3 regions of the Bacillus sp. LQ16 genome follow, and region 1 is predicted to be linked to each of the others. Evidence: riboswitches for the same ligand, from Rfam matches in the RefSeq annotation. Region 1 holds a riboswitch; each other region holds the start of a gene.
What was found. Region 1 has a riboswitch for thiamine pyrophosphate ahead of tenA (thiaminase II). Riboswitches for the same ligand answer to the same signal wherever they lie in the genome.
Positions count from the first base shown of each region.

Region 2: another riboswitch for thiamine pyrophosphate. It lies ahead of AC3EMB_RS02315 (MTH1187 family thiamine-binding protein); the one in region 1 lies ahead of tenA (thiaminase II).
Region 3: another riboswitch for thiamine pyrophosphate. It lies ahead of AC3EMB_RS23720 (energy-coupled thiamine transporter ThiT); the one in region 1 lies ahead of tenA (thiaminase II).

Region 1 covers NZ_CM173491.1:776,574-784,313, forward strand. The annotation lists gene AC3EMB_RS03920 (DUF3965 domain-containing protein) at 1-1,095, shown strand, start outside; gene AC3EMB_RS03925 (hypothetical protein) at 1,336-1,674, opposite strand; gene AC3EMB_RS03930 (SH3 domain-containing protein) at 1,680-2,834, opposite strand; TPP riboswitch at 3,104-3,215, shown strand; TPP riboswitch at 3,276-3,379, shown strand; gene tenA (thiaminase II) at 3,465-4,160, shown strand; gene AC3EMB_RS03940 (ABC transporter ATP-binding protein) at 4,129-4,878, shown strand; gene AC3EMB_RS03945 (ABC transporter permease) at 4,878-5,630, shown strand; gene AC3EMB_RS03950 (ABC transporter substrate-binding protein) at 5,627-6,628, shown strand; gene tenI (thiazole tautomerase TenI) at 6,639-7,259, shown strand; gene thiO (glycine oxidase ThiO) at 7,252-7,740, shown strand, end outside.
Region 2 covers NZ_CM173491.1:454,382-462,121, forward strand. The annotation lists gene AC3EMB_RS02305 (methyl-accepting chemotaxis protein) at 1-1,144, shown strand, start outside; gene AC3EMB_RS02310 (non-ribosomal peptide synthetase family protein) at 1,282-4,863, shown strand; TPP riboswitch at 4,916-5,017, shown strand; gene AC3EMB_RS02315 (MTH1187 family thiamine-binding protein) at 5,119-5,439, shown strand; gene AC3EMB_RS02320 (ABC transporter permease) at 5,411-6,184, shown strand; gene AC3EMB_RS02325 (ABC transporter substrate-binding protein) at 6,181-7,179, shown strand; gene AC3EMB_RS02330 (ABC transporter ATP-binding protein) at 7,176-7,740, shown strand, end outside.
Region 3 covers NZ_CM173491.1:4,678,867-4,686,606, forward strand. The annotation lists gene feoB (ferrous iron transport protein B) at 1-1,206, opposite strand, end outside; gene AC3EMB_RS23715 (FeoA family protein) at 1,203-1,430, opposite strand; TPP riboswitch at 1,625-1,726, shown strand; gene AC3EMB_RS23720 (energy-coupled thiamine transporter ThiT) at 1,813-2,484, shown strand; gene AC3EMB_RS23725 (sensor histidine kinase) at 2,692-4,545, opposite strand; gene AC3EMB_RS23730 (response regulator transcription factor) at 4,542-5,231, opposite strand; gene AC3EMB_RS23735 (class D sortase) at 5,271-5,891, opposite strand; gene AC3EMB_RS23740 (LPXTG cell wall anchor domain-containing protein) at 5,981-6,472, opposite strand; gene AC3EMB_RS23745 (hypothetical protein) at 6,650-6,982, opposite strand; gene AC3EMB_RS23750 (hypothetical protein) at 7,166-7,381, opposite strand; gene hpt (hypoxanthine phosphoribosyltransferase) at 7,543-7,740, shown strand, end outside.

The DNA.
Region 1 (7,740 bases):
CCAAATAATTTTGCTGAATTATTTTCTTTGCTTGTACCTTGTCACCCAAAAGGTGAGGGGAAAGAACGAACTATATTAGTATGGAAAGAGAAAGAATTTTATAAAGAAGAAAATTTAGCGGCATTTATCGTATATGGCATGAATAAAGTAAAGAATTTACCGCAGTTTCATAAAGATGAAATTCCAACTTTAGTGCGTATTCTTCGCTTATGCCAAGAGATTGGTTGGTATGAAGAGGCAAATGCTTTTATGATAGCACAAGGATTAGCTGAGTTTGTTCATACTTCATTGGAATATGAAACATGGGATCTTTTGACGCAATCAGTTGCTTTAAACTATTTAATTATTAAATATCGTATAGGTGAATTGACAGATAGGGATATTGAAATTTGGGATAGAGTTAAATTTAATGAGAAATGTATAACCGATTGTAAACATTTATTATCTCATAAAGAAGTATTGGAATTTACATTCTTTTATATGTGTAAGAGAGCGAAATCATTATCAAAAGAGCAATTAAATAGTGATATGATGAGTTTAGCAATGTATTGTAATACTTTCGTATATGATTTATATACACATGATTTATTACGGAAATATCGTAAGTGTACAGATTTCCTATCATATTATGGACCTAGTCAGGCAGTTTTAGCATGTCAAAGAGCTGTATTATCTCAAATTTCCGATCGCTTAGACCCATTAAAGACAACACATGTAGATGATTATTTATATGTAATGAAAGAAATGATGGAGCATATGACGATAGGAGTAATGGATCGATACGGTCATTTTATTGGAAAGCTACTATCTTATGTGCCATTTTTCGAGATGATACAAGTTCCACAGCATGCATATTATTGTGAAGAATTACTGTATATTTGTAAGGGCATTGAATATAAAGAAGAAACACTACGCAATTATATATTTATACAATTACATGATTGTTTACCATCATTCTTTAGGCTATTTCTTAAAAATAAGCGTTACGCAACGATTCATGATATTCTTTTCTATTGGTGCGATGACGAACAACGAATGAGCTTAGAGAAAAAATATAATCTGAGCTTTATTTATGAAAAATATGCTTGTGGATAAACAATATTTTCGATATGAAAAATTAATATAAATTAAAAAGGATCTCCAGTTTATGTGAGATCCTTTTTTGTTAGTAAAACAAGGAGAAAGTGATTAAAACAAGAAACAACATTCCATATAGGAGAAGTTGTGCAGTATAACTTCCTTGTATACCAAAAAAAGTATTGGCTTTCTTATACAAATGCAATATGTATTTTATTGGAGCATCTTTGAAAGATTGGTACACAGTGTCTCCTCTTTCTAAGCTTCTTGTTCTTGTTTTTGTTTTTGGTTATAAGGGACATTAATATATCTAGCTACAAATAATAAAACAGCCATAAAGAATACTGGAAATACAGTAGATAAATAAAAGCCATTACTAATTATATTTGTTATGAGAGCACTCAAAAGAAATATAGCGTTATAAATATGGGCAATTTTTTGTTTTAGTTGCACTTGAAATGATTCCATCATAATTTCTAATGCAACAAAAGCAATAATAATAGATAAAAATACAATGTTTGTATTGTAAATGATTAAACAACAGATTAAACCTAAAAAGGCTGCGTATTCAATTATAAGAGGTATATTGCGTGGCATACAATTTACCTAACTAAATATGGCAGTGGATTTACTGCATTTGTTTTTTCAAAATTCCATTCTCCATTATGTAATTCAAAATGAAGATGTTGCCCGTATGAATGACCTGTGTTGCCCATATGACCTACTAATTGTCCAGCTTGTACTTGATCACCAGTTTGTACAGTGCGATCCTTCATATGAGCATAAACAGTTGTATATAATTTCCCATTGATTTGATGCGCAATGAACACAACATTGCCATAGCTAGCTGAATAATAAGATTTCACAACTTTACCTGCAGCAGCAGCTTGGATAGAGACGTTCCCTGGAGCAGCAATATCTATACCATAATGCATTTGTTCCCATCGTATATCAAAGGTTGAGCTAATTCTTCCTTGAGCAGGGAATTTGAAAGCAGCTGGAATAGATGAAGGCTGATCTGTTTTAGCCTGTGGTTGATTTTGTACTACATAGTGTTTTGCTACATATCCGTATCCTGTGCCAAAACGAATTTTATACCAAGTTCCTACAGTTTCTACTACTTGTACTTGTGTACCGTTTTGTAATGAACCGAGTAGAGCGCTACTTGTACTAGTGTTGCTACGTACATTCAGATTAGGTGTTGCAACAGTATATTTTGTATTATTTTGAACGGTGATTCCTTTTACTAAGGGTTGTGAACCATTAGAGATGAATGCTTTTTGTACGTAACCCGTTTGGCCATTATGTGATATTTTATACCATTCGCCTTGATCTTCTTGAACGGTAATAAACTTGCCATTTGGTAATACATCTAAAATGGAAGATTCTAAATTAGGTTCAGAGCGAACGTTTAATGCATTAGCATTGACGATGTATTGATCATTAGATTGAAGTTTGTTTTTTAGTAAAATAGCATCTTTTTGTACATAACCTACTTTATTATGAACAGATACTTTATACCAACCATTAGTTGTTTCAAGGATGTTCACTTTTGTATTAAAGCGAATTGTATCAATTGATGTGCTCTTTACGTTATCTTCTGTATGTAATGCTACTTGATCGACTTTGACATACCCAGTTTTAACATTAGATAATTGTTCAGCGTTTGCTTTTTGTACATTTGTTTCACCCATAGAAGGAAGTAAAGAAGCAATCGCTACAGTAGTTGCTGTTAAAGCAGTAGCTTTCATATTCATGGAATAGAGACCTCCTCTAGTTGTATAGTTGTAATTTTATTATAGTATAAAGATATAATATAGTGGGTGTATTCACATAAATGTAATATGAAATCAATATAAAAATAAATTTTTTGAGGATAATGATTCCTTTTTAAACAATTAATTGGAGTTTTATGTTCTAAAATAGAATGTATATATTGTATAACTTTAATTTTTTGTTGATAATTAAGAAAATTAAAATAGTTGATGATGTCTTATTAGGGTGTTATACTGACAGTGATAATTTTATAGTTTGCTAGGAGAGCTGGTGTTGCCAGCTGAGAGTAGGCCGTAAGCCTTTGATCCTTTTTATTACCTGATCTAGATTATGCTAGCGTAGGGAAGCAATTCGGACACTAACAATGAGTCCCCGTTTCTTTGCGTATAGAAACGGGGCTTTTTTATTTGAAAATTTCATATTGAAACCACTAGGGGTGCTTGATTTGCTGAGAGAGGAATAATCCTTAACCCTTATAACACCTGATCTAGGTAATACTAGCGAAGGGAAGTGGAACATCGAATAAATGTATAATTTTATTTGCTGTAACCACTTCTTATATATAGAAGTGGTTTTTTATTTAGATACATATATTGAAAGGGGATAGAGAAATGAAATTTTGCGATAGATTATTAGAAACTGTGCAACCGGTTTGGGAGATGAGTCATAATCATCCGTTTGTAGTGGGTATGGGAGATGGCACGTTAGAAAAAGATAAATTTCAGTATTATATTATTCAAGATTATTTATATCTACTAGATTATGCAAAATTATATGCGATTGGTGTTGTAAAAGCAACGAATCCACAAGTAATGGGAAAGTTCGCTGAACAAATTGATGGAATATTAAATGGCGAAATGACAATCCATAAACAATATGCAAAAAGACTTGGAATTTCTATAGAGGAGATAGAGTCTGCAAAACCGTCTGCTAAAAATTTAGCTTATACAAATTACATGATGTCTGTATCTCAAAATGGCACACTTGCAGAATTAATAGCAGCGCTTCTTCCATGTATGTGGAGCTACTGGGAAATTGGAAAGCGTTTAAATGATATTCCTGGAGCAAGAGATCATGAGTTTTTTGGTGAGTGGATTCAAGGATATAGTTCGGAAGAATACGGTAATCTTTGTATTTGGTTAATAGATTTATTAAATGAAATGGCAGTTGGAAAGTCTGAGAAAGAACTAGATAGATTAGAGGAGATTTTCTTATATTCCAGTCGATTTGAATATTTATTCTGGGATATGTCCTATCGTAAGGAGATGTGGGGATTTGAGGAGCAAGAACATACTACAGTTTCATAATGTTTCTTTTCATTACGATGAGAAACCAATCATCCATGAATTAAATGCTTCTATACATGAGAAAGAGTTTGTCAGTATTATCGGACCGAGTGGATGTGGGAAAAGTACTTTATTTCGCCTTATTACAGGCCTAGAGAAGGTAAGTACTGGAAAGATAGAACTGACAGAAACAAAGCACCATCCTGTAGGATATATGCCGCAAAAAGATATGCTTTTGCCGTGGAGAACAATTATTGAGAATGCTGCTCTGCCGCTAGAGTGCCAAGGTGTACAGAAGAAAGAAGCACAAGTAAAGGCAAAGGAACTGTTATATAAATTTGGTTTACAAGGATATGAGACAAAACATCCGAAAGATTTATCTGGTGGTATGAGGCAACGCGTATCTTTTATCCGAACTTTGTTAACGGGCGGGGAGATATTGTTATTAGATGAACCGTTTAGCGCGTTAGATGCTTTAACGAAGGCCTCTTTGCAAGAATGGCTGTTTGAACAATGGCAAGAGTGGGAAAAAACAATTTTATTCATTACTCATGATGTTGAAGAAGCGTTATTTCTTTCGAACCGAGTTTTAGTAGTGGAACAGCAGCCGATAACGACTTTGACTGAGCGGATTGTACCACTTGATCATAACAGAACACGAAAAGATTTATATAAACCGGAAGTATTAGCGCTGAAAGATGAGCTTCTTAGTATGTTACAAAGGCAGGTACTTGTGTGATGAACCGATTGAAAGAATTAGTTCCTGCTATTACACTTTCTAGTATTTTACTAGCTGTGTGGGAAATAGGAGCAAGAATTGTAGATGAGATGTACATTTTACCGTCACCGTCTGCGATTGTAATGAAGATATGGAAACTAAAAGACATATTATTTACGGTTCATTTACCTGCAACGTTATACGTCGTTTTAATAGGTGTTGTTATTTCTATCGTATTAGGTGTAGGGCTAGCGATGTTAATGAATGCGAGTACATGGATGGAAAGAGCATTTTATCCATTATTAGTTGCTTCACAAACGATTCCGATTACTGCGCTTGCTCCGCTATTTGTTTTATGGTTTGGATACACAATTTGGAGTAAGGTTGTTGTCACAGTTTTAATTACGTTTTTCCCGATTGCGGTCAATACGTATGATGGACTGCGTAGTACAAAAAAAGAATGGGAGGAGCTCTTAGTTACATATGGAGCAACGAAAAGAGATATTTTTCTTAAATTAAAGTTGCCGTCTGCTCTTCCTTATTTTTTCGCAGCTTTAAAAATTGCAGTTCCGCTTAGTGTTATCGGAGCAGCAATTGGAGAATGGCTCGGTGCACAAGCTGGACTTGGATATTTCAGTAAGAGAATGATGACGCAGTTAGATGGAGCTGGCGTATTTGCACCCATTGTATTGTTATCATTATTAGCTATTTTCTTCGTCGTACTTATTTCCATATTAGAAAAGAAATTCATTAGTTGGAGGAAGCATTCATGAAATTTTTAAAGCGCATCTTTGTGTTTACATTATTAATTGCAATGATTACAGGATGTTCAAGTAATTCAGCATCAGAAAAAAGTAAAAAAGAGAAAGAAATAACAGTCATGTTAGATTGGTATCCAAATGCGGTACATAGCTTTATTTATGCAGCAATTGAAAAAGGATACTTTAAAGAAGAAGGTGTAAAGGTAAATATTAAATTCCCTTCTAATCCGACTGATCCATTAACATTGGCAGCAGCAGGGAAGGTGACAGTTGGCTTGTATTATCAGCCAGATGTTGTTATGGCAAGAGCAAATGAGCAAATTCCAGTGAAATCAATTGGGGCTGTCGTACGTTCACCATTAAATCATGTCGTATCGCTGAAATCAGCGGGTATTCAATCACCGAAAGATTTAGAAGGAAAAACAGTAGGATATTCTGGAACACCTTTAAGTGAGATGTATTTAAAAACGATGGTAAAAGAAGCTGGTGGTAATCCTGATACAGTGAAAGTAGTTGATGTTGGATTTGATTTAGTACCAGCCTTAATTACGAAAAAAGTGGATGCGGTAACAGGGGCATACATTAATCATGAAGTACCGGTTATGCGTCATGAAGGCCATGAACCAGCTTACTTTAATCCAGCTGATTACGGAGTACCGAACTATCATGAACTTGTGTTTGTAACAGGTGATAAAACGTTGAAAAAAGATAAAGAAGCGTTGCAAGCTTTCTTACGTGGTACGAAAAAAGGCTATGATTTCATGAAGAAAAACCCAGATGAAGCATTGAATATTTTATTAAATCATCAAGAAAAAGAAAACTTCCCACTTGTGCCAGAAGTTGAAAAGGAAAGTATGAAAATTTTATTAGAGAAGATGGAAACGAAAGATGAGCCATTTTTATCAGATTCAAAAGAATCTTGGGAGAAACAAAATAAATGGCTGAAGGACAAAGGAATGACGAAAGAAACCGTTCCAGCCGATGAACTATTCGAAAATATTTTAAAGTAGGCGAATGAATATGAAAAATGAGCTCCACGTAATCTCAAATGGCCATATGCCATTCGAAGAGTTAGTGAATGTAGCGATGCAAATTGAGAGTGAGATTGATTATTTGCATATTCGTGAGCGTGAGAAGAGTACGAAGGAGTTATATGAAGGTGTGGAAAGTCTTTTAATGGAAGGCTTTCCGGCTTCTAAAATTGTCATAAATGATCGAATTGATATTGCAATTTTATTAAATATTCCTCGTGTTCAACTAGGGTATCGAAGCACAGATGTAAAGTCAGTGAAAGAAAAGTTTTCGTATTTGCATGTCGGTTATTCTGTGCATTCGCTAGATGAAGCGATAGTAGCATTTAAAAATGGAGCGGATTCACTCGTTTATGGTCATGTATTTCCGACAGATTGTAAAAAAGGTGTGCCAGCGAGAGGGCTTGAAGAAATTTCTGACATTGCAAGGTGTTTATCTATACCGATTACAGCAATTGGAGGAATTACTCCAGAAAACGCAGTGGATGTCCTTACTAACGGTGTAAGCGGTATAGCAGTTATGTCCGGAATTGTAAGTAGTAGTGACCCGTATAGCAAAGTGAAATCTTATAAGGAATCAATAAGAAAGTGGGCGGAAAAACATGTGTGAGAAGTATGATGTAGCGATTATTGGTGGTGGTGTAATTGGTAGTTCAGTTGCACATTTTCTAGCAGAAAGAGGACATAAAGTAGCGATTGTAGAGAAGCAAAGAATTGCATCGGAAGCTTCAAAAGCAGCTGCTGGTCTACTTGGTGTTCAGGCAGAATGGGATGCGTATGATCCGCTATTTGAACTTGCTAGAGAAAGCCGAGCTATATTTCCACAACTTGCAGCAGTTTTACGTGAAAAGACGGGTATTGATATTGGATATGAAGAAAAAGGAATTTATCGTATTGCTCAAAATGAAGATGAGAAGGAAAGAATTCTTCACATTATGGATTGGCAGCAAAAAACAGGTGAAGATTCCTATTTTCTAACGGGAGACCATGTGCGGGAAAAAGAGCCGTATCTATCCGAATCTATTATAGGAGCAGTATATTATCCGAAAGACGGTCATGTTATTGCACCAGAGCTTACGAAAGCATTCGCA
Region 2 (7,740 bases), 320 kb from region 1:
GATACAGGGCTTACTCTTTATCATTATTTCATTAGCAATTGCGACTATTACTCAATTCTTTATCGTGCGTCACTCGTTAGCTCCATTAAAAGATTTACGAGAAGGGTTACGTAAAATTGGTGAAGGTGACTTAAGTATTAAATTAAAAGAAAGACCAGATGATATTGGAATTATTAATGTTTATTTCAATAACACGATTGAAAAATTTAAAGGGATTATAGATAAAGTAAGGCAAACTGCTGAGCAAGTTTCTTCTTCTTCACAAGAATTGTCGGCGAGTACAGAGGAAAACAGCATGGCAGTTCAAGAGATTGCAAGTTCTATTGAAGGTTTAAGAGTAGGGGCACAGTCTCAAAAAACTTCAGTACAACAATGTTTAGGGATTGTACATGGAATGGAAGATAAGGTAGAAGAGATAACTGGGGCTGCGAAACAAGTTGCGGTTGCTTCTGAAGGTATGGAGCAACATTCAATTGAAGGTAATGAAGTGATTGGACAAATTATTAATCAAATGAGTTTAATTCAAAATGCAGTACAAGATTTATCTTCCATCATTTATTCGTTAGAAACAAGGTCAAAAGAAATTAGTGATATCGTAACTGTAATTACAGGTATTTCAAATCAAACAAATTTATTAGCTTTAAATGCTTCTATTGAGGCTTCACGTGCTGGAGCAGCGGGGAGAGGGTTTGCAGTTGTTGCTGATGAAGTACGAAAATTAGCAGAACAAACGGAAGCGTCTGCTAAAGATATAGCGAAATTAATTGGTGAAACACAAGCTGAGACAGAAGATGCTGTAGTTTCAATGCAAAAAGGTTCAAAAGAAGTAGAAACTGGAATTTCACTTGTTCAAAGTAGTGGGAATTTCTTTGAAAAAATCTCCAAATCAGCGCAATCTGTTACAGATCAAGTAAAAGCTGTTTCGGGTAATTCGAGTGACATTTTACAAAATAGCCAGAATATCGTTCAAGTCGTAAATGAATTATCACATATTGCAAACACTTATGCCAACAGCAGTAGTAATGTTGAAGAAAGCATGAAAGAGCAAGAAATATCAGTACAAGATATTGCAGAATTAGCGACTTCTTTAAGTTGGCTTTCTCAGGAATTACAAGAGCTTATTGGTGAGTTTAAAAGCGAATAAGGAGAAAGTTCAATTCTAATCAAAGGGGATATCTCCGCTACTGATTATGAATTGAACGAATCTGCCCGTTAATAAGGGATGAAAAAGGTGTGAATTTTCACACCTTTATTATATTTAAGAGAGGAATTTACATAAATATGAAATTAGCAATTTCTTATAATGAGACGGTAAAAGAATTTTTAGGGAAAGTAGAAGGAAGTATTAAAATACCTAAAGATGTGCAAGGAACGGAACTTAGGATAAAAAGGAAAACTGAACTATTTCCAAATTTGACTCACATTGTAGATTTAATAGGAGCGACTGCAACGTGGTTATATCATATTTCTAAAGAAAAACATATTGTCGTGCTTTATCATGTAAGAGGAAGTTTATTTCCGATTACTATTGAAGTTTCTAATTTTCTCTCCTATGAAAGTTTGAATTTACAGATTGAAGAGCAACTGGAACAAATTAAAGAAATGAATGAGGAAGAAATAGAAGAGTTTCAAAACGGTAATACATTATATGAAATGTCACTTATTATTATTGGTGAAACATATTATGAGCTACAAGACACGAATACATTACAATTTGTATTTAGTAAAAATATGCAAAGTGTAGAAATAATATTTAATAGTGTTAATTGGAAGGAAACAACGATTACTCGTTATGCACAACAAATACAAGGTGTTTTAATTGGTATATCACAAAATAAGAATAATTATATAAAGAATTTTAATATTATTACAGAGGCCGAGATGGCACTTTATAGTCAAGTGAATGATACGACAGCAGTATATCCTGAGAAAAGTATCGTCGATATGTTCTATAATACTGTTACTCAATTTCCAAATCGTATAGCTTTATCTTCAAGGGAAGGTACTTTAACTTATGAGGAGCTAAATAAAAAAAGTAATCAAATAGCTCATATGTTAATTAAAAATGGCGTCCAATTAGGAGACTATGTTGGAATATTTATGAAACGTAGCATAGACACAGTAGTAAGTATGGTAGCTATATTAAAAGCTGGTGCAGCGTATGTTCCGATTGATCCAGATTATCCGGAAAGTAGAATACAGTACATTATTCAAGATAGCCAAGCGAAAGTTATATTGATGAAAGAGACGCCTATAACATGTGATGGAGTTCAAACAGTTTCAATGTATGATAGTGAAACTTGTGAAGATATAGATGTAAAGTTGTCTATTCATTGTGATGATGTAGCTTATATGATTTATACGTCTGGTTCAACAGGGAATCCAAAGGGAACGATGTTAGCACATAGAGGGGTTGTTAATCTGTACACTTGGATGCAAAAGCAATATGAATTGACAGAAGAGGATGTATTTGCCCAATTTCCTTCTTTTAGTTTCGATGCTTCTGTATGGGAGTCATTTGCTTCTTTATTCTGCGGAGGAAACTTGTATGTATTATTAGAGGAAGAGCGATTGTCTGTAGAAGCATTTGCAAATGCAATCTATAAAGTGAAAGCAACTTCGATCTTGGCATTAGCAACAATTTTTGTTCGACAAGTAGCAACTTATTTAGCAGAAGAAGATATATATAAGCTAGCTTCCCTAAAAAGAATTGCGATTGGCGGTGAAATGTTGCCTGTAGAGGTTATTAAATTGTGGAGAGAAAGAATAGGTACAAATGTTGAAATTCATAATGTATACGGACCGACAGAATGTACTGTAGTGACGACAACCTATAAAATACCTAGTCAGTTAAATGAGGATGTTGCGAGTATTCCCATTGGTAAACCATGTGCTAATTATCAAGTTATGATTTTGGATGAGAATATGAATCTTTGTCCAATTGGTGTACCTGGTGAATTATATATAGATTCAGTAGGATTAGCAAAAGGGTATTTTAATAAGCCTAATAAAACAATTGAAGCTTTTATTCAGAACCCTTTCAATCCTATAGTTAATATATATAAAACAGGTGATATTGTTAAGTTGTTAGAGGATGGAAATATAGAATTTTTACATCGGAAAGATGATCAAGTAAAGATTAGAGGACATCGTATTGAACTAGGAGAAATCCAAAGTAAAATTTCTCAAAATCATAATATAAAAGAAAATGCTGTGTTTGCTAAGAAGAGTAAGGAAGGTAGCCAATATTTAATCGCGTTCTATACAACTTTAAATAAAAAAGAAATACCAGAATTAGTTTATCAGTTACAAGAGCAATTACCAGATTATATGGTGCCATCTAAACTAATTTATATTAATGAATTACCACTTACACCTAATAAAAAGATTGATGTTAAGAAGTTAGCTCAGTTAGAAGAAAAGTATGAACCGGTTCGTCTACAAGAATATGTTGCACCTTCTAATAAAGCAGAGAAACAAATAGCGCGCGCTTGGGCGGAAGTATTAGGAATTTCAAAAGTTGGAGTGCATGATGATTTCTTTACAATTGGTGGACATTCATTAAAAGTATTACGAGTCTTAACATTGTTAAAAGAAGATTTTTCACATTTAACAATTCAAGATTTCTTTAAAGAAAGAACGATATATGGATTAGCTCGAATTGAGCGAGAAGTAAAAGTAGAGAAAGAAGAAGTATTTCGTGAATATAAAGTGATTCACGAACCAGATACTATCACGTATGCAAACGTTTTGGAAGAAAACCAGATTTCAAATGTCTTTTTAACAGGAGCTACTGGTTATTTAGGATCACACATATTATATGAATTGTTGAGAGATACATCTGCTACTATTTATTGTTTAGTAAGACCAACCAAAGATGTGCAACAAAGAATTATAGATACATTAACAGGCTACTTTAGTGATATATGTGAAGAATGGTTACAGCGTATACAGGCCGTAGCTGGTGATCTGGGGGAAGAGTATCTTGGGATGAGCGAAGAAGAATTTATGTTCATCAGTTCTAAGATGGATACGATAATTCATTGCGGTGCAGATGTAAGACATTTTGGAGATGTAAAACAATTTGAAAATATAAATGTCCAAGGAACTAGCCGTATGCTAGCATTAGCGGAGAAAGGTGCTACATTCCATTTTATTTCTACAATTGGTATCCCGTTAGAATTAGCGGTAGATCAATGGGATACATACATGAAAACTGGTGATTTTAATTACAGTGTAGACTTAGAGAATGTATATTCAAATAGTAAACTACAAGCGGAAAACATTGTTCGTGAAGCAATGAAAAATGGTTTGCGCGGAAATATTTATCGTGCAGGTAATTTAGCATGTCATTCAGAAACAGGTTCGTTCCAACAAAATATTGAAGGAAACGCATTTTATCGTCTTATTAAAACAATGCTATTAATTGGGAAAGCACCAAATGTGAAGTGGAAAGTTGATTTCACACCAATTGATTTTGCTAGTAAATCAATTGTATTGTATTTAAAAGATTCGCAAATTGTAGGAGAGACGTTACATATTTGTCATCCACATCAAATTGAGTTTGAACAATTTATACAGTTAATTGGAGAGTGTGGATACAATCTTGAAATGGTTCCACTTTCAGAATATGTAAATACCGGACTTGAATTAGCGAAGGAAAATGAAGTAATAGCAGAGTTAATTGCTTCTCAAGTTGCAGGAGATGGAGCGCAGCAATCTGAGATTGTAATGGGTACGCGTAGAACGAATGAATGGATTAAGAAAAAAGAATTGATAGTACCAGCAATCAATAAAGAATTTATACAGCAGTTATTAGCTCATGGTGAAAAAGTTGGATATTTTCCAAAAATAATGAAATGATTATGCATGCTTTTGTTTGTTCAATAAAATAAATCATGCTACAATGAAAACGAATTAAGGACCGGGGAGCCAATTGGCTGAGAGGATGTAAGTAAACATCGACCCTCAACCTGATCTGGATAATGCCAGCGTAGGGAGTTACTTAAAGTGATGTAGCATATGTTATTCTATAATAACTTGCATACAAGGCTTTCCTACGCAGTAGGAAAGCCTTTTCTTATTTTTGAAATCTAATTTTATAAGGGGGATTTTATTATGTCACAACAAGTTACAATGTCATTTTCAGTAGTACCACAAGCGAAAACGAAAGATGTATATTCTGTTGTCGATAAAGCAATTGAAGTTGTGCAACAATCGGGAGTTCGTTATGAAGTAGGGGCAATGGAAACAACTTTGGAAGGAGAATTAGATGTACTTCTTGATGTCGTTAAACGTGCGCAACAAGCTTGCGTCGATGCTGGAGCAGAAGAAGTGATTACTTCTATTAAAATCCATTATCGTCCAAGCACTGGTGTAACGATAGATGAAAAGGTTTGGAAGTACCGTGATGAATATGCAAAACCAGAAGCAATCTAAACTTATTACAACTATTTGGCTTATCCTTCTCATTGCGATATGGGAAGGATCTGTTTCATTATTTAAAATCGAACCGTGGATTTTACCAAAGCCTTCTGCCATTGTTCAAGAATTAATTGGGATGAAAGATTTACTATTACCAAATACGATGCAAACACTGCAGGAAGTTATAATTGGACTATTCTTTGCAATTTTATTGGGGACGAGCATCGCAATTATTATGGACGTTATACCGTTATTTCGTATTTTAATAAATCCATTGCTCGTTATTTCGCAAACAATTCCAATTGTTGTACTTGCACCGCTATTTATTATTTGGTTTGGATATGGGATGTTGCCGAAAGTAATGGTCGTAATACTCGTTTGTTTCTTCCCAATTGCGCTTAGTATTTTAGAAGGTTTTCAAACAGTAGATAAAAACATGTTGAAGCTGTTACAAACAATGAAGGCGACAAAATGGCAAGTTTACCAGAAAGTAAAATTTCCAGCAGTGCTTCCATACTTTTTCTCCGGTTTAAAAATTGCAGTTACATATAGCGTAATGGGGGCAATTATCGGAGAATGGCTCGGTGCAAGTGAAGGATTAGGCGTTATGCTTACGAGGGCTACAAAATCCTTTTTGACTGCCCGAGTATTTGGTGTTGCAGCAATCATCGTTATAGTGACATTATGCCTGTATTTTATCGTAGAGTTTATGGCAAGAATAACAGCACCATGGATATATAGAAAGGACGGCAGAAAATGAAAAAAGGTTTGAAAGTTATGTTAGCTGCCTTAGTAGCGGTAGGTGTGGCTGGATGTAATCCGGCGAAGAAAGAAGAAAGTGCAAGTAAAGATCAAAAAGTAAAAGTAGTATTAGATTGGTTTCCAAATACGAATCATACTGGCTTGTATGTAGCGCAAACGAAAGATTATTACAAAAAGCAAGGATTAGATGTAGAAATTATTCAACCAGGTGACAATGTAACAGCAGAGCAAATGATAGCATCAGGAAAAGCAGACTTCGCAATAAGCGCACAAGAAAATGTAACATTAGCTCGTGTGGAAGGAATTCCTGTTGTATCTGTAGGAGCGATTATTCAGCATAACACTTCAGCGTTTGCATCGCTTAAGAAAGATAATATGACGTCACCGAAAGATTTTGAAGGTAAACGTTATGGCGGCTGGGGAGGACCAGCGGAAGAAGCGACATTAAAGACGATTATGGATAAGCATCAAGCTGATTTTAATAAAGTTGAAAAAATCCTCTTAGGACAAACAGATTTCTTTAAATCAATCGGCCGTGATGCAGATTTCGAATGGATTTATTACGGTTGGGATGGTATTGAAGCGAAGCGCCAAGGAAAAGAGTTAAATACGATTATGGTGAAAGACTTAGATCCAGCGCTTGATTTCTATAGTCCTGTTATTATTACGAGTGAAAAACATACGAAGCAAGATAAAGACTTTGTGAAAAAGTTTATGAGTGCAACAACAGAAGGTTATAATTTTGCAATTAAGGAACCGAAAGAAGCTGCTGATATTTTAATTAAAGCTGTTCCAGATGTAAATAAAGATTTAGTTCAAGAAAGCCAGAAATGGTTAAGTACGAAGTATCAAGATGATGCGAAAGCATGGGGAGTACAGAAGGAAGAAATTTGGACGAATTACATGAATTTCTTATATGACAACAAAGTTATTAAAAAGAAAATCGATGTAAAAGATGCTTTTACAAATGAATTCCTTCCAAGTGAAAAATGAGCGGATTACAAATAAAAAATATAGTGAAATCTTTCGACGGAAAGAATGTATTAGAGAATATTAGTGCCTCTATACAAGAGGGAGAGTTTGTTTCTTTTGTAGGACCGAGTGGTTGCGGGAAAAGCACATTATTAAACATGATTGCAAATGTTGAAAAACCAACAAGCGGGAACGTAATGTATAAAGATAAGCAAGTACAAGAGCAAGATGTTGTTAGTTATATGCCACAACAAGATTTATTACTACCGTGGCGATCAGCTTTGCAAAATATCGTTCTTCCGTTAGAAATTGAAGGAAAGCCGAAAAAACAAAGGCTGACAGAAGGAATGGAAGCATTAAAGCAGTTCGAACTAGATGAATATGCAGACCATTATCCAGATGAATTGTCTGGTGGTATGCGTCAAAGAATTAGTTTTCTGCGCACATATTTATGTGAAAAGCCAATTATGCTGCTTGATGAGCCTTTTGGAAAGTTAGATGCATTTACAAAAATGGAAGTACATAGCTGGCTTTTAAACTCTTGGCATCAAGAGAAGCAAACAATCGTTATGGTTACACATG
Region 3 (7,740 bases), 1.5 Mb from region 1:
TGGAACGTTACATCCAAAACCGATAATCATCGGAATAAAAGCTTTTCCGTTTAAGCCGAAAAACTCCATAATTCTATCCATAACAACTGCAATTCGCGCCATATATCCTGAGTCTTCTAATAATGAAATGAAAAAGAATAGTGCAAAGATTTGTGGTACGAATACTAATACAGCACCAACACCGGCAATAATACCTTCTGTAACGAGTGCTTGAATAAAATCAGAAGCTCCAATACTTGTAAGTCCAGCCGTCACCCAATCCGTAAGCTGACCACCAAAAAACTCATCTAACATATCCGATAAAGGTGTACCAATCCACGTAAACGTAACCTGAAAAATAAAAAACATAACTGCTAAAAAGATTGGAAGTCCTAAAATTTTATGTGTAATTAATCTATCAATTTTTTCTGAAAAAGGAATTTTTCCTTCTTTCTCATGCTTCATAACATTTGTTTTTAACTTTTCAATATACGCTTCACGAGTTTTGTAAATGTGCTCTTCTAACGTACAATCAAGTTTTCCTTCTAAGCGAGATCGAATGGCTATGAGTTCCTTATAAATTGGTAATGCTTTCATTTCTTTTTCTACTACTTCGTTATTGCTTAAAAATTGAAGTGCTAACCATCTCGGATGCTCATAATTCGCTGTCTCTAAAAGAGCAATTACTTCTCCAATTCCTTCATCCATTTGTACACCATATGAAATAAGGAATGGCTTTTTCTCCTTTTTGTCATTTTCTTTAAGAGTCGCAAGTAGTTCTTCACAACCTTTTCCACTTCTTGCAACGACAGGAACGACTGTTACACCTAATAGTTCTGATAATCGTTTTACATCAATGACAATTCCTCTTTGCTTCGCCACATCAACCATATTTAAACCAATTGAGACCGGCTTACCAAATTCAAGTAATTGCAACGTTAAATGCATATTTCTCTCAAATTGCGAAGAATCTACGATATTTAACATATGATTAAATTCTTCTGTTAATAGAAAGTTTGTTACAACACCTTCATCACGTGAAACTGGATTTAAATCATACACACCTGGTAAATCAATTAATGTTCCTTGTCTATCTTTTAATTTACCAACCTTTTTTTCTACTGTTACACCGCTCCAGTTTCCTACGTATTCATAAGAACCAGTAAGTGCATTAAATAATGATGTCTTCCCTGTATTCGGATTCCCTAGCAAAGCTACCTTATTCACGCTAATTCCACCTTTATCATTTTCGCGTCACAATGACGAATACTAATTAACTGTCCACGACACTCCAATGTACAAGGACCTTTGAACATCGCTTTCTGTTTCAAGCGAAGTTCGCTTCCTTCCGCAAGACCGAAAGCAGCTAGTCTACGCTTTAATAGCTGATCTAAAGACTGAATACTTTTTACTAACACTTTCTCTCCAATTTTAATATCTACTAAGCTCATAACCTTCCCCCTCAGAAGAGAATGATAATTATTTTCAAAAAAATTATACCACACCCAATTTCTCTTGTACTATACCCTTTTGCTTCATATTTATTAACATTTCGCTACAATTCTATTTCAATTATTGTCATACAGCATTTGTTTGCCATTCTCATCCATTTCGCTTACAATAAACAATAGCAAATAAAGAATCTCGTTATCACTGGGGGAGCCATGCCGCTGAGAGGGAACACTTCGTTCCGACCCTTCGAACCTGTTAGTTAATGCTAACGCAGGGATTGTGCAAACGTCCGAAATACATACCTCATTTTTATTTACGTATTTCGTATCCTCCTATGATATCTATTCTTTTTTGTACAACTTGGATTTAGGGGGAGACAACATGCGTAACACCAATTTACAAGCGATGATCGAATCTGCTATTCTTGCAGCCTTCGCCTTGGTCATCGACATTTTACCACTTTCAATCAAAATATCAGCAACAGGCGGTTCCATTTCATTTGCTATGATTCCTATTTTTATTATCGCATACCGCTGGGGCTTCAAAATGGCTTTCTTAGGAGGCTTAATTTGGGGATTATTACAAATTGTCGTAGGCGATGCCATTATCGTCACACCAATTCAAGTATTAATTGAATACTTTGTTGCTTTCGCATTCATTGGATTTGCTGGTTTATTCTATCGTCCAATTCAAAAGGCGCTTTTAGCGTCAAATGAAAATAGCGAAGAACAATCAAATTTAGGTAGCCGTAAAGACAAACCTTCATCAAAACCAAACCAAGGAAAGAAAGTAATTGGATACATTATCGTCGCTACTTTTATCGGTAGTCTAGCTCGTTACTTCTGTCACTTTATCGCTGGTATCATTTTCTGGGGACAATATGCACCAAAAGGCCAATCGGCTTTCCTATATTCTTTAATATTTAACGGTAGTACAATGATTGGTTCCTATATTCTATGTACCGTTTTACTTATATTTTTATTTATCACTTCACCACGCTTATTCAAAAGCATCAGTGCTTATCAAATGAATACACAAAAAAAGGGCGCTTAATGAGCGCTCTTTTTTCATATCGTAATATTAATTAAAAATACAATAAATGCGCAAAAGAAAATAAATACCATTATACTTAGCCAATTGCTATGCACGGTTCATCGACTCCTTACATAACCTCATATTCTAAACAAATTATACTGATTAAAAATAAAGATTAGGTAAAGATAATATGAAAATAATTTAAAAAAACGCAGATCATATTTTCTACGCTTTTTTCGGTAAATAGAAATAAAATAACACACCATCTTCTGTATTTCCTGCCCCATATTCAGTATCATGTAGTTCTAAAATATTCTTTGAAATGGCAAGCCCAAGCCCCGTCCCACCTTGTGAACGCTGACGAGCTGTATCCACTCGATAAAAACGATCCCAAATTTTATCTAATTGTTCTTCTTCAATATGAGTACCTTTATTTTCAATGCACACTTTTATACGATCCTTCTCATCTATTGTAGAAATAATAATATCTTCTTTATTTGGTGTATAACGTATGGCATTCGTAATGAAATTCACGATGACTTGTTCAATCCGGCCTTGATTTGCAATCACTTCAAATGAACATATATTTTTATGAACACGAAGCTCTTTTTTCTCTATTTCCACAGATAGATGTTCACATATTTCTTCAATTACTGTATCAATATAAAACGAATCCTTTTTCATTTTATATGTACCAGATTCAAATTTAGCTAACTCAAGCATATCCAAAATTAACGTATCCATTTTGTCTACTTCTCTCTCCATCGCCTGAAAATAATAATCCTTTTTATGCTCAGCTACCCCGTCTTTTAAAATAGAAATACAGCTTTTCATAATACTTAGCGGTGTTTTTAATTCATGTGAAACACCAGAAATGAATTCTTTTCGCGTCTTTTCTAACTTTCTTTCCTTTTCAATATCTTCTTCTAACTGCCCAATATGCGAATGGAGTTTATTTGATAACACATTAATATTTTTCGATAAATCTCCAATTTCATCTTTTGAAGTAATCGGTATTTTTTCTGTAAAATCTAATTGTGCTATTTTCTTCGTCGTATCATTTATTTTTAATAATGGTTTTGCAATTTGTTTTGAATAATAAAACGAAGCTAAAAAAATAAGAACGACTACAAATGCAATGATATAGATGTAATAATCTTGCACCATTTGTACAGCTTCATCTACGGGCTGTAAAGAAGCCATCGCATAAATATATGTTACTGATCCATCTTTTTCTTTTATTGGTTTCATTAATAATTTATATTTTATATCATTCTTTTCATAGTCCATTGTCTTTGTTGAATACTCTATTTGATTACTCTCTTTTAGTAATACATCCGTTTGAAATTCTTTTATACTATCCAAAAATAAAGTATTTTTATAAATTGGATTTACGGGGCCTTTTACATCTGGAAACTGTACTTTCGTAACACGCCCTCCTATGTAAACATCTGGTTCTGGGGCAGCTTGCTCCTGAACGGCTGGCCTCTTCTCCTTAACAACTTGTTCCCCGGTTGCTTTCTTTTTCTCCTCATATAATTTTCTCATTTTCTCATTAAATGCTTTTTCTAGCGGTTTATTAGATCCGCTTAAATTCTGTTTAGATAAAGAAAAAGAGAATGGAATAAAACTATCTTCTTTTCTCACTCCAGAAAAATAAATTTCTTGCCCTAAAAAATGCTCTGATAATTTATTATCAATCTCCTCTATATTGACGAGATTACCTAAGGGAATTTTGAATATTTGTTGTCCAAAGCTCTTTTGTTGCCTACGATCTATCGTTACTTCAAAATAAAAATCATCTGCATGTTTTAAATTCCCGTTCTTATCTAATGTCGTAATCCACGTATTATTTTCTCTTAAAAAGTCTTGCTCTAGTTTCTGAATTTCTTCTGCATTTCCTGCATGATTTAAATAGTTCTTCCCAAAGGAATTTAAATTCACTTTAATATCTTCCACTTTTCGATTCGCATAATATTGTTTGAAAAATATCGTTTGTCCAATAAATATCGTCGCTAAAATCAACATGCACAATGCTGTTGTAAGAGTAAATAATTTTAGTACAATTCCATTCCTCATACATTGCCCTCAAATTTATAACCTGTGCGTACTACAGTTGTAATGTACTTTGCTTTCTCTCCTAATTTATTTCTTAAATTACGAATATGACTATTAACCGTTCGATCATCACCAGCAAATTCATATCCCCAAATTCTTGAAATGAGTTGCTCTCGCGTTAAAACGATTCCTTGATTTTTCATGAAATACGCTAATATTTCAAATTCTGTATGCGTTAAATTAATATCAGTTCGATTTACCGTAACAGTGCGTGACGGAAAATGAACGTGAATATCGTGGATTGATAATGTATCATCTTCATTCTCTAAAAGTTGCTTTGTCACTTTTCTGCTTTCTAACAACCTTTTCGCTCTTGCTAATAAAATTGGCGGACTATACGGCTTCGTCACATAGTCATTTGCCCCAAGTTCAAAACCAAGTAGCGTATCGTCTTCATCTACGCGCGCCGTTAGCATAATAATAGGCACCTCGGACGTCTTTCGAATCCTTCGGCAAACAGACCATCCATCGAGTTCTGGCAACATAATATCTAAAATAACTAAATCAACCTCTTCTTCTTCAAATACAACTAAAGCCTCTTTCCCGTCCCTCGCTTCAAACACTACATATTGCTCACTTAAAAAATAATCTTTTAATATTTCACGTAATATGTCTTCATCTTCAACAATTAAAATGTTTTTTGACATAACTGATATATCCCCCTCCCGTTTTCAGAAACTATAATTTCACTTTGAATAACTGCCAGTTAACGTCGCCTCGATAATATATCTATCTGGTGCATCCCCTATATAATCAAATGGGTAACAAGTTGTCAGTGTTAATATCGGTTCTTCTTTTTTTATAATAACAGTACGATCATCCGCATGAGTAATCCATGTCTTTTGAATTTCATATGTGTACGTTTTATTATCATACTCTAAAACAAGAGTATCCTTTTCTTTCAACTCTCCTAAATCTGTAAATACAGTATCTCGGTGTCCACTCAGTACAGTATGTCCTCCTCCAGATGGGGTTGTCGTTAAATCACTAACAAACATACCAACTCCTTTTTTCAAAGTCGTATCATCCGCTCCCCAATATATAGAAAACTTCTTCTTTATTTTCGGTATGTTTAACATCGCTACCTTTTCACCTTCTTTATGTTCTGTTTGAGAAGAAGGCACTTGAGAAGTTACAGGTGTTTCATGAGAAAGTTGAGTATCTTGTATATTTTTAAGGCTCTTTATTTCTTCTTTCGTTAATTCTTGAGCAGAGCTTTTTCCTTTATACCATTCCACAGCGTAATAGGATCCCATGAATAGCCCAATAGCCATCAATATGATACCGATATAATTGAGTAACTTCATTCTTCATCCCTCCATGCAAAAAATGGTAGGAGTAACCTACCATTTTTAATATATGAAATTATTCCATTCTTTATAGGAAAATATTTTATTTACACTTTAATCTTATTGCGACGATTCAAACCAAATAATGTACCTATCGCTACAAGACATGCACTTAATCCCATCATTGCTACATTATTTGATGCTGTATTTGGTAATTTTTCACCTTGTACAACTGGCTTTACTACTTCTTTTTTAGCTACTTCATTCTTTTGCTCGACTTTTATCGCTGCTTCTTTTTTTGCCATATCATTTTTTAACTGTTCTTGCGCTATTCTCTTTTTCTCTTCTTCACTCTTTTTCTCAGCTTTTATTGCTTCCTCTTTTTTAGCCATATCATTTTTTTCTTGTACTTGGGCCGCTTGTTTTTTCTCTACTTCATTTTTTTGCTGTTCCTTAATTGCTTCTTCTTTTTTAGCTTTATCTTGTTGCACTTGCGCTTCTTCTTCCTTTGTTACTGTTCCAGTATCCGCACTCGCTACTGAAGAATATCCTACTGTTAAAAGTGCCATTGCACAAATTGGTAATAGTCTCTTTTTCATCTTCATTCTCTCCTTATATTTTATTCACATCAACTCGCACCGGATGTATTACTAGAATAAGCAAGAGATATAAATATAAGATGCAGATGAAATATATTTCATTTAAAGATTTCATTGTAGAAAAAGAAAAAAACATCGTAATATGTACGATGTTTTTTCGGGTGTGTGTCTCAATATTTACATGTTACTTTCGCGTGATTTGGAAGTAGAACGGGCCGGAGCGATAACTAATTGTCTCGGCTCAGTTTTCTTGAAGTGATTTTTGACGTTACACTTACGACGTTGAACAACCCACGCTTTAATAGGGTTTGTTAAAATAATCTTTTGCTCTTCGTTAGGGGCCTCTTCTTCAAACCTACAACTTTCGCTCCATTTATTCCATTTCATTGTAAATTTAGAAGAAGAATGATCATCTTCACGATCAAACAAGTGCAAAAAATCCATTTTTCCATCTAGCATTACGGTGTTACTAGTCGCTAAAAAAGAAAAGGTCGTCCAACGTTTCTCCATGCCCTCCTACTCCTTTTTCACATATAGAGTGCCTAAAACTTAATTTACCTAAAATATGCTTGCCTTTTACCTTACACCCATAGTTTATCCAAAATGCTATTATGCAACTATCGATTTGCCTTACAACTACCTTACATTTTTGTAAGAAACAAAAAAACCTTCACTCTATATAATGAAGGTTTCTTACTTGTTATCTATATGATCTCTCATATCATCAAGTCCAGCTTCTTTTAGCTGCGACATCATACCGTGCGAAATTGCTCCTAACACTAAAGTCATTCCAATTAATGAAATACGAATCGCAGGTACATCAATTACGTAAGCCAACAGGCCAAGAACAATTGTTAAAAGTAATGCTTTTATAAATGTTACACTTGTGTACTGTTTCTTCTTCATCATATTCACCCTTTATGGAAGCGTTTTCTTAATATACTTAGTATATCATATCATCAGATGATTTTGTCGTTATCTTTGTAAAAAATTACTATCTCCTTTGACTTTTTCTATTCTATCCTTTACAGTCGAAATGTTCGTAAGTTTTACACTGTAGGAGGATTACAATGAATATTGAAATAAAAGACACTTTAATTTCTGAAGAACAATTACAAGCAAAAGTTAAAGAATTAGCACTTCAAATCGAACGTGACTTTGAAGGAGAAGAAATCGTAGTTATCGCAGTATTAAAAGGTTCATTCGTATTTGCTGCTGATTTAATTCGTCACATCAAAAACGATGTAACAATTGACTTCATTTCTGCA